3 regions of the Rhizobium sp. BK661 genome follow, and region 2 is predicted to be linked to each of the others. Evidence: predicted binding sites of a transcription regulator. Region 2 holds the regulator's gene; each other region holds the start of a gene.
The links. The regulator LexA, encoded in region 2, represses DNA repair genes until DNA is damaged. The targets are predictions, from matches to a motif close to TGTTCNNNNTGTGTTCNG.
Positions count from the first base shown of each region.

Region 1: the regulator LexA is predicted to act here: its motif matches at 2,822-2,839, upstream of FHX16_RS01835 (YifB family Mg chelatase-like AAA ATPase).
Region 3: the regulator LexA is predicted to act here: its motif matches at 1,173-1,190, upstream of FHX16_RS02330 (DNA recombination protein RmuC).

Region 1 is NZ_JANTYT010000001.1:376,553-381,011, reverse strand. It holds gene FHX16_RS01845 (LysE family translocator) at 1-52, shown strand, start outside; gene cysK (cysteine synthase A) at 185-1,147, shown strand; gene FHX16_RS01835 (YifB family Mg chelatase-like AAA ATPase) at 1,197-2,729, opposite strand; gene gshB (glutathione synthase) at 2,995-3,939, opposite strand; gene FHX16_RS01825 (cupin domain-containing protein) at 4,033-4,459, opposite strand, start outside.
Region 2 is NZ_JANTYT010000009.1:124,765-129,223, reverse strand. It holds gene kdsA (3-deoxy-8-phosphooctulonate synthase) at 1-809, opposite strand, end outside; gene FHX16_RS19140 (VOC family protein) at 806-1,690, opposite strand; gene lexA (transcriptional repressor LexA) at 1,891-2,607, shown strand; gene FHX16_RS19130 (ComEC/Rec2 family competence protein) at 2,588-4,459, opposite strand, start outside.
Region 3 is NZ_JANTYT010000001.1:479,911-484,369, reverse strand. It holds gene FHX16_RS02335 (globin-coupled sensor protein) at 1-1,028, opposite strand, end outside; gene FHX16_RS02330 (DNA recombination protein RmuC) at 1,223-2,449, shown strand; gene FHX16_RS02325 (ribokinase) at 2,498-3,397, shown strand; gene FHX16_RS02320 (methyl-accepting chemotaxis protein) at 3,617-4,459, shown strand, end outside.

The DNA of each region.
Region 1 (4,459 bases), on a different contig from region 2:
GGCAGGTATTCTCGCCGGCACGGCCGCCTTCATCGCCACCCGCGCGGCCTGAAAAATTCATTCGACAAAGCCCGGTTCCTAAAGGATTTTTTCTCGCCTGACCGCTTCTGGCGGATGAACCCACACTGGCCTCCATCCATCTTTGACCCTATTCTCTCCGCACATTTCACCAAGGGAGAGCCTAATGTCGAAGAAACCGGGCCGCGGCCGCATCTATTCCTCGATCACCGAGACCATCGGTGACACGCCAATTGTGCGGCTCGACAAGCTCGCGAAGGCGAAGGGCGTCAAAGCGAACCTCCTGGCGAAGCTGGAATTCTTCAATCCGATTGCTTCCGTGAAGGACCGCATCGGCGTCGCAATGATCGAGTCGCTGGAGTCACAGGGCAAGATTTCGCCCGGCAAGACGACCCTGATCGAGCCGACATCGGGCAATACCGGAATTGCGCTCGCCTTTGCCGCGGCGGCCAAGGGATACAAACTGATCCTGACGATGCCGGAAACCATGTCCGTCGAGCGCCGCAAGATGCTGGCACTGCTCGGCGCCGAACTCGTGCTCACCGAAGGTCCGAAGGGAATGAAGGGCGCGATCGCCAAGGCCGAGGAATTGGCGGCGACACTCCCCGATGCGATTATCCCGCAGCAGTTCGAAAATCCTGCCAATCCAGAAATCCACCGCCGCACGACAGCCGAGGAGATCTGGAACGATACCGACGGTGCGGTCGATATCCTGGTTGCCGGCATCGGCACCGGCGGCACCATCACCGGCGCGGGCCAGGTGCTGAAATCGAAGAAGCCTGGCTTCAAGGTCGTCGCCGTCGAACCTGCGGAATCTCCCGTCCTTTCCGGCGGCCAGCCGGGTCCGCACAAGATCCAGGGCATCGGCGCAGGCTTCGCGCCGGCGATCCTCGATACCCACATCTACGACGAAATCGTCACGGTCAGCAGCCCCGAAGCGCTTGACCTTGCCCGCGAGGTTGCCAGGCTGGAAGGCGTGCCGGTCGGCATTTCCTCGGGCGCAGCCTTGGCCGCCGCAATCAAAATCGGCAGCCGTGAGGAGAACGCGGGGAAAAACATCGTCGTGATCATCCCATCCTTTGCCGAACGTTATCTCTCCACGGCCCTGTTTGAGGGGCTTGGCGGCTAAGCCGGCATTCCTGACGCGGGGCGCTCTCGGCGGGCGCCCCCCTTTCGTTTCAGGCGGGCGTGGTCAGACGTTCGCCGGCGATGCGATAGGAGATCGCCTCGGCGAGGTGGATGCGACCCACCATCTCATTGCCATCGAGATCTGCCAGGGTGCGCGCCACCTTCAGGACACGATGATATCCGCGCGCCGAGAACTTCATTTTTTCGGCTGCGTCGCGGAGCAACTGCAGGCCGGAAGCATCCGGTGCGGCGTATGTCTCGATCATGGCGGTCGAGCAGCGGGCGTTGGTCCCGATTGCCCCCGGGGTCGCCGCCTTGAAGCGATCCCGCTGAATCTCGCGCGCACGGGCGACGCGGCGGGCGATATCCACGCTCCTTTCAGCAGGCATCGGCCGAATGAGATCGAAGGCGGAGACAGCCGGAACATCGATGCGGATGTCGATGCGATCCATTAGCGGGCCTGAAATGCGCGACTGATAGTCCGTCATGCAGCGTGGACCGCGTACGCAACTATGGCCGGGTTCGCCGGCCATGCCGCAGCGACAGGGGTTCATCGCCGCGACGAGCTGGATGTTGGCCGGATAGGCCACACGATGATTGGCGCGGGCGATGATGCATTCGCCTGTTTCGAGCGGTTGCCGCAGAGCATCGAGCGCCTGCGGCGAAAACTCGGGAAACTCATCGAGAAACAGAACGCCATGGTGGGCTAGCGACGCCTCGCCGGGCTTGGCGCGCACACCGCCGCCGACGAGGGCTGCCATGGTGGCGGAATGATGCGGCGTACGGAAGGGGCGTCGATCCGAGAGCTTCCCGCCGGATAATTGTCCGGCTACCGAATGGATCATCGACACTTCCAGAAGCTCGGCAGCGGAAAGCGGCGGTAGGATCGAGGGCAAACGCGCTGCAAGCATGGATTTTCCGGAGCCGGGCGGACCGACCATCAGGAGATTGTGGCCACCGGCCGCCGCCACTTCCAGCGCCCGCTTGGCGCTTTCCTGCCCCTTGATATCGGCAAGATCAGGCAGGCTGACCGTATTGGCGCGGATCGAGGGTTCTGGACGGGAGATAACCTGGGTGCCGCGAAAATGATTGGCGAGCGCGATCAGGCTGCGCGGCGCGAGGATGTCGATATCCGGTCCCGCCCAGGCCGCCTCCGCGCCGCTTTCGGCCGGGCAAATCAATCCCTTGCCGATGGCGTTGGCGCCAATCGCGGCCGGCAGCGCCCCGGCGACGGGGGCGATCGTCCCATCCAGATTGAGTTCGCCAATCACCACGTAGTCGGAGAGTGCATCCGCCGGAATGGCGCCCAAGGCGGCCATCAGGCCAAGGGCGATCGGCAGGTCGAAATGAGAGCCTTCCTTGGGCAGGTCCGCCGGCGCCAGGTTGACAGTAATCTTCTTGGCCGGGAGGGCCAGGCCCGAGGCGTGCAGCGCGGCGTGAACGCGCTCGCGGCTTTCTGCCACCGCCTTATCGGGAAGGCCGACGATCTGGGTGACGACCCGGCCGGGCGCGACCATGACCTGGACCTCGACCGGAACACCCTCAATACCCTGAAATGCAACCGTGCTGACGCGTGCGACCATGCCCCATCCCCTGTGCCGCAACCCACTACACTGCAGTTTAACGACGCATCATTGTCGCCAATTGCAATCTTGCATAGAAACAGGAATGAAACAAGAACAATAAAAGAACAGATTCAAGCCAACGCTGTGGGTAGGTTGTGGCAGGTTGCATAGGCGGAACAAACCGGCCGACGTGTCCCGACCGTATCGAGCGGGAGCATCCGGAAGAGACGAAATGTCCGCAAAACCGCGCGCCCGTTCTCAGCGCGCGGCAACAAAACGATGCCTAGCGCTTCTGCTCGATCGCATCCCACAGCAGGGCGGCGATATCGAAACCGCCAAATTTGCGCACTTCGCGGATGCCGGTCGGCGAGGTGACGTTGATCTCCGTCATGTAGTCGCCGATGACGTCAATGCCGACGAAGAGGAAGCCGCGTTCCTTCAGCGCAGGGCCGATGCGCTTGCAGATTTCGATCTCGCGGGCCGTCAGTTCAGTCGCCTCGGCGCGTCCTCCGACATGCATGTTGGAACGGCTGTCGTGCTCGGCGGGCACGCGATTGATGGCGCCGACGGGCTCGCCGTCGACGAGCAGGATGCGCTTGTCGCCCTTGCGAACATCAGGAAGGTACTGCTGCGCAATGAAAGGTTCACGGAAGAGTTGACCGAACATTTCTAGCAGGGACGACAGGTTGCGGTCGTCCTTTGTCGAATGAAAAACGCCGGCGCCGCCGTTGCCGTAGAGCGGCTTCAGGATAATGTCGCCCATCTCGTCTCGGAAGCGGCGAATTTCCGCTGCATCCTTGGTGATCAGCGTCTTCGGCATCAGATCGGCAAATTCGGTGACGAAGATCTTTTCGGGAGAGTTCCGAACCCAGGCCGGATCATTGACGACCAGCGTCTTCGGATGGATCCGCTCCAGCAGGTGGGTCGAGGTGATATAGGCCATGTCGAACGGCGGATCCTGGCGAAGCAGGATCACGTCCATGGTGGAAAGGTCGACGCGTTCGGGCGCCCCGAGCTCGAAATGATCGCCCTTGACGTCGCGCAACACCATCGGCTCCACCGTGGCGTACAGATTGCCGTCCCGGAAGCTCAGGCGCTCAGGCGTGTAATGGAAAAGCTTGTAGCCGCGAGCCTGCGCTTCCAGGCTCATCGCAAATGTGGAATCGCCCGCGATATTGATGCCGGCGACATGGTCCATCTGGACCGCTACATTCCTGATCTTAGCCATTTCCGTCCCTTAGCTGATGCGGACAGATGTAGGCTGCGGATGCCCCGAAAGCAACGTCAATCAACGGCTTCGTTGTGGCGGGACGGGAAATCGTCAGGCGGCGATGCCGCTCTTTTGGACGTCGCCGCGCAACAGGCTCTTCAGCCGGTAGGCGAGCGCGACCGGCTTCGGGAACGGCTTCCTCAGGAACGCAACCTTGCGCACGTAACTGTCCACGCGCCAGCTGGCCCAGGTGCCCGCAGCGAAGAAGGCAACATCGCCGGCTTGCAGTGTCCGCTCCGTGCCGTCCCCGGCAACGATATGGACGCCGCCTTCGAGGATCATCACCGTTTCGTCCCAGTAGAAGTGCCAACGGAATTCGCCGGCCGTGCAATCCCAGATCGCCGTATAGGCTGCATCGTCATTGCTGCGAGAATGCTCGCCGGTGCGCGCCTGAGGGTTACCGCTGATCACCCAATCCGGATTGATCGGCGTCGCGCGCATGTCGAAAGTATCGCCGGACTTCGCCACGAATGTCTTT
Region 2 (4,459 bases):
TTTTCGAGAAGCCTCGGCATGTCCTTGAGATAGACCATGTTCGGACCGTCAGACGGCGCGTTGTCAGGATCTTCGTGCGTTTCGACGAACACACCTGCCACACCGACGGCAACGGCCGCGCGCGCCAGCGTCTCCACGAACTCGCGCTGACCGCCGCTGGAACCACCCTGCCCTCCGGGCTGCTGCACCGAATGGGTGGCGTCGAAAACAACAGGGGCGCCCATCGCCGCCATGATCGGCAGCGAGCGCATATCGGAGACCAGCGTGTTGTAGCCGAAGGAAGCGCCGCGCTCGCAAAGCAGGATATTCGGGTTGCCGCTGGAATTGAGCTTGTTCAAGACATTCTTCATATCCCAAGGGGCAAGGAACTGGCCCTTCTTGACGTTGATTGTGCGACCGGTTTTGGCGGCTGCGACCAGCAGGTCTGTCTGGCGACTGAGAAAGGCCGGGATCTGCAGGACGTCGACGACCGTCGCCACCTCGGTGCACTGCTCCTCGGTATGGATGTCGGTCAGGACAGGAAAACCGTATTCCTTCTTGAGGTCGGAAAAAACCTCCAGCGCCTTATCAAGGCCGATGCCGCGCTGAGCGGAGAGCGATGTCCGGTTCGCCTTGTCAAAGGAGGACTTGTAGACAAGGCCGATACCAAGCTTGTCGCAAAGCTCCTTCAATACACCGGCGACCATGAACGCATGCTCGCGGCTCTCCATCTGACACGGTCCGGCAATCAGCGACAGCTTGCCGGTATTCGAAAAGGTGACGCGGCCGGCGCCTTCGCCGACCGCGACTTCGGAATTTGTCTGGCTCATCGTTTCTCCTCGAAGGCGAAGAGCGCACCCTGCCCGGGCGCTGCCTTCACCAGAATTCGATTGTTCTTGCGCGTGTAGGTCATCCCGTTAGCAGCCAAATGCGCTTCTGTCACGGCGAGATCACCGACCTTGAAAACAACGGCAACGCCGCGCAGGCCGCGATCGTCTGAGGGTGCAGAAATATCGAAGTAGGCATCCAGTCCATCGGGGGACAGAACGATGATCCTGGCGTTGGGCGTTGCAACACTCACACCAAAGGCCTCGTTGATCACCGTCAGGCCGTGCGCCGCGGCGCGCACAAATGGCGCAAACGCCTTTGGGTCCGGCGCGCCAAGAACGATCTCCGCGATCCCGCCCACGCCATTTGGGTGCACTTGCAGCGCCCTTCGATCGGCAGGCAGCGGATTGACCCTCTGGCAGGTGAAAAAAAAGAAATCAGGTGCGCGCAGGTCAACTGCGAACGCGAGTTTGAATGCAGCAATGGCTTCCGAGCCGTCGGGCATCTTCATCGGCCGCTCGAACTGCAGCATCTCACCGCCGTTGATCTTCTCCGCAAGGAATCTAGCGTGGTCGCGGTCGGCGTCCCCCGTCGCGAAGACAACTGCGGACAGTCCATCCTCGCCGCATCGAAACCGAAAGGCACGGTCACGCGCGGTGAAGACGTTGCCCTTCCTCGCCGACGCCTCGTGCAGTTCGAGGCTGGCGACGCCCAGCGGCTCCAGATAAGTTTCGTCGGCGAAGAAGATACAGGCGTTCTCTGTTCCGAACGGGTGCCGCGCATCTGGCGCGACGGTGAATCCCAGCATTCCGAGGCGCTCGCGCGCAAGCCTGATGTTGGACACCGGCAGCACAATGTGGTCCAGCGGATGTGCTTCGCTCATGGCAAACTCCCCGGGGATTTGCGAAGATGTGCGCCGGGCAAGAGAACAATGCAACCCCCTTCTCCGCATTCACTCAAAAGCGACGCAAAAACTGAACAAGTTGCAGGCAAGTTTTACGAAAATTTAGGTACTTGCAGAACACATATGGAACATATAGTGTCTGTTCTGGCTTTGTTTCACAACTCTGGGGTTCAACTTCGATGCTGACGCGCAAGCAACAGGAGCTTCTTCTCTTCATTCACGAACGAATGAAGGAGTCCGGTGTCCCCCCATCTTTCGACGAAATGAAGGACGCTCTCGATCTCGCGTCGAAGTCGGGCATCCACCGCCTGATTACGGCGCTGGAAGAACGCGGCTTCATTCGCCGACTGCCGAATCGAGCCCGCGCTTTGGAGGTCATCAAGCTGCCAGAGGCATATAATCCCAGTCTCCAGCCGCGCCGCGGTTTCTCGCCGAGCGTGATCGAGGGCAGCCTTGGCAAACCTCAACCGGTGGCGCCGCCAAAGCCGGCCGCGCATGCGGACAATGGCAATTCGGCCTCTGTACCTGTTATGGGGCGGATCGCTGCAGGCGTGCCAATTTCTGCAATCCAGAACAATACGCACGACATCACGGTTCCGGCCGACATGCTTGGCCCAGGCGAGCATTATGCGCTCGAGGTGAAGGGAGACTCGATGATCGAGGCCGGCATCTTCGACGGCGATACGGTGATTATCCGCAACGGCAGCACCGCCAACGCCGGCGACATTGTTGTCGCACTTGTCGATGACGAGGAAGCAACCCTCAAGCGCTTCCGCCGCAAGGGCGCTTCGATCGCGCTTGAAGCTGCGAACCCGGCTTATGAAACGCGTATTTTCGGACCCGATCGCGTCAAGGTTCAGGGCAAGCTGGTCGGCCTCATTCGCCGCTATCACTAAAGACAGGCGGCTCTCCGTCGAAGGTGCCGCTTCGCCAATTGTATGCCCGATGCCGCATCCAGGGCCGGTCAAGTGTCGTATAGGCCGTCGTCACGACAGGCGTTCCCTGTTCGTCTATTCGTATCTCTGCCGCACCCGAGCGGCGCAAGGTTTCGCCCGTGAACAACAATGCACCTGACCGGCATTCGTTTGCGCGCAGACGAGCGGGCGTAACGACGATGTCGGCGGTGTCGCAGGCAGCGCCGACGTAGGCGGGATCTTCGATGATCGTCAGAACGTAGCCGCTGTCGTGCGCCGCTGTGCACCAAGCGCCTTTCAGGCAGACGAAACGGTTCTCAACGCCTCTCGCAACGACCTGCCGCAACGCGTTGCGAGCGTTATGCAATTCGTCGGCCGAGAGCCTCCGAGGCTTGCCGTCGCCGTCTCGCCGGCGGACTGGTTTGACACCCTCTATCAGGAGCGGCGGCCGGGCTTGCTCCGCAACCAGAGCCCTTCGCCATTGGTCGAAAATGAAGTCGGGTGGGCGCGTCCGGTTGGAAGCAATAACCTGATTGTCGACAATCGCGACGAGACCGCCATCCTCGGCAATGATGAAATCTGGCGCCGGTCTGGACGGCGCGAGCACAACGAGCAGAGTTGCCAACGCGATCGCAACAGCGCCGAGGTACCGCAGTCTGGTGCGCAGAAGCGCAAGCACGAGGAAGCCTGCGACGGCGACAGGAAAGTACCAAACCGGCAATCGGCCGATATCGACGTTGCCGCCCCATCCCGAGACCATCTTTGCAATGGCGATCACAATTTCGAGCCCGAAGCCGGCGATTTTCCAGGGAACGATATCGAGGCCAAACGGCGTCAGCAGCATCGCGAACATGCCCATAGGCATCACCACGAAGGAGATTACCGGCATGGCCATGAGATTTGCGGGCAATCCATAAGCGCTGAGCCGATGGAAATGTTCGACTGCAAAGAGCGCGGTCGAGAAGCCTCCGATCATTGAGGAAAGGAGGATGCCAGCAAAGAAGCGTGCGACAAAAACTACGGGCTTCACTGCCCTGACTTGCAGCAAGGGATGTTCGCGCGCGGCTCGCTTCGACCACATCGCATAACCGGCAACCAGCGCAAGAGTCGCCGCAAATGACATCTGGAAGCTCGCGCCTAGCGCCTCGGATGGAGACAAGAGCAGAATCACCCAAGCCGATAGGGCAATGTTGCGCAGACTGATTGACGGCCTGTCGAAGAATACAGCGGCCAGCATGATCGCCATCATGATGAAGGCTCGCTCTGCCGAGACCGCAAAGCCCGAGATCATGTAATAGGCTGTCAGGGCGACGAGCGCGCCAGCAGCTGCAATCTTCTTGGTCGGGTACGCCTGCGTAACGGATGGAAACAGGCTCAGCAGTTGGCGTAGGCCGACGAAGAAGATACCCGCGGAGAGCGCCATGTTGAGACCGGAGATTGCCACGATATGCGCCAGACCCGCCTGTCGCAGCGCGTCGGTGGTTTCCCGCGAGATCGCGCGCCGCTCGTCGGTGACAAGCGACGCCGCAAAGGCGCCGGTGTCGCCCGGCAGGATTCCACGGATGCGGTCTCCAATTCCGCTTCGAAGACCATCCAGCCAGTTGGCTCCGCGCTCCGAAATCGATGGTGTGCCGACCGCTGGCGGCATTGAAACGCTTGGCGAACCATAAAAGAAACCGTTCGCGCCAATCTCGTCGAAATAGGCGCTGAAGGCGAAGTCGTTGAGCCCAGGCAGCGCCGGTCCCGCAGGCGGGGTCAATCGTGCCCGTCCCGTCAACCACTCCCCGATTTCGAACGGTTCTTTCTGCCCACGCGCGACGACTGAAACCCGGTC
Region 3 (4,459 bases), on a different contig from region 2:
TTTGTCTGAAAGGCGATCTCGTCGATCACGCCGATGATCTTGGAGATCTCCGTGGAAGACTTTTCGATGCCGGCCATGGCGGAAACTGCGCTGGTCACAAGCTCGCCGGAGTTCTTCGCCTTCTGCTGCGTTTCGCGAACGGCGCCAGATGCCTTTTCGGCATTTGCCGCCGTCTGGCCGACGCTGACCGAGAGCTGCTGCAGCGCCGCCGAACTTTCTTCGACACCGGCGGCCTGCTGAGCGGTACGCAGAGCAAGGTCATCGGACGCCTTGGCAATTACATCCGTACCCTTGAGAATCTCACCCGAGGTTGCCCGCACAGAGACGAAGGAGGTGCGAAGTGCGGCGACAGCACGGTTGTAATCGTCAGCCATGGCTTTGAAGTTGCCCGGAAGATCGGGTGGCAGAGTCGCCTCGAGATCGCCGTTAGAGAGTGCCTCCAGCCCGCGGCGAAGATGATCGAGTGCGATCGCCTGATCCTGTTCGGCCTTTGCACGTTCCGCTTCCAGCGTCCGGCGCTTTTCTTCAAGAGTTTCCAGGTAGACCGAGATCGAGTAATCCATGTCGAGCATCGCGGCCTTGATGACAGCTGCCAGCTTCTCGGCCAGGACCTTGCCCTGCTGCCTGCCAAACATAGAAGGCCACTGCTTGGCCATGAGGCCCTTCACGAGTTCGCTCATCAGCAAAGCATAGCCGCCGATGTACCAGCGTGGCTCGAGCCCGATGCGGGCGTGCGTCTTGCCGACCGCAACCACCCCCTTCACATAGGACTCGTCGAAGTTGCCGCCCGCTAGGTTCGCCCAGTGGTCTTCCTGGCGCTTCTTAGCATGGCCCATGTGCGCCTTGTCGGCGAAGAAGCTTGCGACATCAGAGGTCTTCGCCAGTTTCGCATAGAACTTGTCCAGTGCGCCACCGAGCAGCTCGGAGATCGCCGGGCGCATCTCCCGCAGGGCCGTGCGCGCTGCATCATCCAGCTCAATGAAATCGAGGCGTTGCTTGAGCGCGCTGTCGGACTGCTGGCTGGTCATGATGTCTCTGCTTCGTGATTGATACGGAAGGGAAAAATTGAGCAGAGCTTTTGCGCAATATGGTTGAGTAATGGTTAAATGAGCTTGTCATTTGTCAGCACTCGTTTCTTCCGGCATTGCGAGCGTTTCGAAGTGACTGTGAGTTGTTCACGTTTTGATCTAGTCATCTCATCCCGATTTGCTATGGTTGCGCCATGAACACCAGCTCTGAGTCGCTCTTCCTCGCCCTGTCGCATATTAGCCCCGCAATGCTGGCGCTCGCCGGCGGCGGAATTGCCGCAATGATCTTGCTCCTGGTCGTCCTCCTTGTCCGCAGTGGGCAGGTGCGGCGCGAGCAGGCGGAGGTTGCGAGCCTGCGCGCGGCAGAGGCGGATGCCCGCATGGCGGAACTTCTGAAGATCCAGTCCGAGATGCACGGGCGGATGTCGACGATGGCGGAAGTGTTCGGCTCGAGACAATCCGAATTGAACCAGGCGATCAACCAGCGCCTGGACGGAATGTCGCAGCGCGTCAGTACGACGATCAGCGAACAGACGAAGTCGACACACGAAAACCTGCAGCGGTTGCAGGAACGTCTCGCCGTCATCGATGCCGCACAGAACAATATCCAAACTTTGGCAAAGGACGTCGTCGGCCTGCAGGCGATCCTCTCCAACAAGCAGACGCGCGGAGCCTTCGGCCAATCGCGCATGGAGACGATTGTCGCGGATGGCTTGCCGATGGGCGCCTATGCCTTCCAGCAGACGCTGTCGAACGGCTCGCGCCCGGACTGCACGATCCGCATGCCGAACGGCGCGCCGCCGCTGGTGATCGATGCCAAGTTTCCACTTGAGGCCTGGAACGCGATACGCGATGCCGGCGGGCCTGACGGAGCCAAGGTCGCCTCGCAGCAGTTTCGCCGCGACATGGAGACGCATATACGCGATATCTCCGAAAAATATCTGATCCAGGGGGAGACGCAGGACACCGCCTTCATGTTCGTCCCGTCGGAATCGATCTTCGCGGAGATCCACGAGAATTTCGAAGCGATCGTCCAGAAGGCGCATCGGTCGCGCATTGTCATCGTGTCGCCGTCACTGCTGATGCTCTCCATCCAGGTCATCCAGGCGGTGCTGAAGGATCAGCGCATGCGGGCCCAAGCGCATGTCATCCAGGGCGAGGTGGCGAACCTGATGGATGACCTCGGCCGGCTCGACGAGCGCGTCCGCAAGCTGCAGAGCCATTTTTCCATGGCTCAGAGGGACGTCGACCAGATTCTCACCTCCACCGATAAGCTCACCAAGCGCGGCGCAAAGATCGAGGCCCTGGAGTTCGAAGGCAGCGACAATGGCAAGGCCGCGGCGCGCGACAACGACTCCTCGCCGAAATCCGTCGATAGCCGCAGCGGGCTTCTGAAGCTCAGAGTGGTTGACGACGAGTAAGCCCTTCGGGCAGTGTCGCGCCCAAGAAAAGCACGGGACGGGACACTCATGATCACAGTTTTCGGCTCCATCAACATGGACCTCATCGCCACCACCGCGCGGTTGCCGAAGCCCGGCGAGACCGTCGCCGGCAACGGCTTCTCGACGGCTGCTGGCGGCAAGGGCGCCAACCAGGCGCTTGCTGCGCGACGGGCGGGACGAACCGTTCACATGGCAGGCGCAGTCGGGCGAGATGGCTTCGCCGAGCCGGCGCTCGCGCTGCTGAAGGAAGCCGGCACCGAGCTTCAGGCGGTCAAACAGGTCGACGAGCCGACTGGCACCGCGTTGATCCTCGTCGGCGGTGACGGCGAGAACATGATTGCCGTGGTGCCAGGGGCAAACGGCACGATAACGCCAGCCGATGCCGACGCGGCGGTCCGTGCCATGAGCAGGGGCGACATCCTGATGCTGCAACTCGAAGTTCCGGTCCCGGCGGTCGAGCAGGCCCTGGCCAACGCCCGCGCCAAGGGCGTGACGACCGTGCTCAACCTTGCGCCGCTGATCGAAGACGCCGCCCGCCTCGGCCGCCTCGCGGACATCGTGATTGCGAACGAGACGGAATTCGAGCGGCTTGCCGGCCAGGAGAACATGGGCGCAGGCGACCGCGAGGCCGCATTGAAGCGCCTCAATGCGGAGACCGGGCAGACCCTGATCGTGACGCTTGGCGCGGACGGCGTCATTGCCATTCGCGACGGTGTCGTTTCTCGGGCCAAGGGACTGAAGATCGAGCCCGTCGATACGGTGGGCGCCGGCGACACTTTCTGTGGCTACTTCGCCGCGAGCCTCGATGAGGGACTGGATTTCGAAGCATCCTTGCGCCGCGCGGCGGTGGCCGGCTCACTCGCTTGCCTCAAGCAGGGGGCCCAGCCATCGATCCCATCGAGCTCGGACGTCGCAAACGCGCTATAAGACAGCCTCACCCGCGACACATTGAACCGTTCGCTGCAGATCCAGTCGATTTTTATAGGATTTCATTCAAATTTAAGAGGTTTTCGGTGATGTTCCAGCCATCACCGGACTTCCCTAGGGGGCCGGTTTCTGTAACGGCTGCTCCATGAGGGGGCGACGCCTCCGTCCCCTGTGCCGATGAATGCCCCGTCCGGCACATCCTTGCTCCCCGAGGACTCCATGTTCATCTTTCGCATGAAATCGCTTGCAGCCAAGCTTATCCTCATTACCGGCATTGCCATCGCATTCGTCCTCCTCGTCTCCAATTTCTTCCTCATCGGCGAGACGCGCAACCGCGTCCAGACGCTAACGATGGATCAAGCCAATCTCGAAGCGAAGGCGATCGCCAACGAGGTTGCTTCCTCCGTTGGAGAGTTGGCGGGCGCGGCCCGCTCGATGGCCGGCACGATCGGCCGCGGTCAGGAAGGCAAATATCTCGACCGCAAGGCCGTTCTCGACATGTTGAAGGCAAACGTCGAACGCAACCAGTTCGCCTTCGGAAGCTGGTTCGCCGAAGAGCCGAACGCCTTTGACGGCCAGTCGCCGACGATGGCAGGCAAGGTCGAATTCGGCGCCGGCAAGGATGGCACGTTCAACCCCTACTGGACGAAGAGCAAGGATGGTGGCTTCACCTTTTCGACCTTTGATTCCGACTACAAGGCTGCCTGGTACGCGCTCGCTGCGGAGAGCAAGAAGGGCGCACTGTCGCCGCCTTATGCGGAAACGACCACCGGTGAAAACACCGCGATGACCTCGATTGCCTATCCGGTCATGTCTGGTGGCAAGCTGATCGGTGTCAGCGGCGTCGACATCTCGCTTAAGTCGCTCCGCGACAAGCTCTCGACGCTGCATCCCTTCGGTTCCGGCCGCGTCACGCTGCTCTCGCAGACCGGCAAATGGATTGTCTCGCCGATCCCCGAACTCGCCATGAAGGACTACGACGGCGAAGGCACCGACGCCGTAAAGAGCGCGCTTTCGACACTGCAGCCCGCCGTCGTCAAGAACCTCGCCTATGACGGTTAT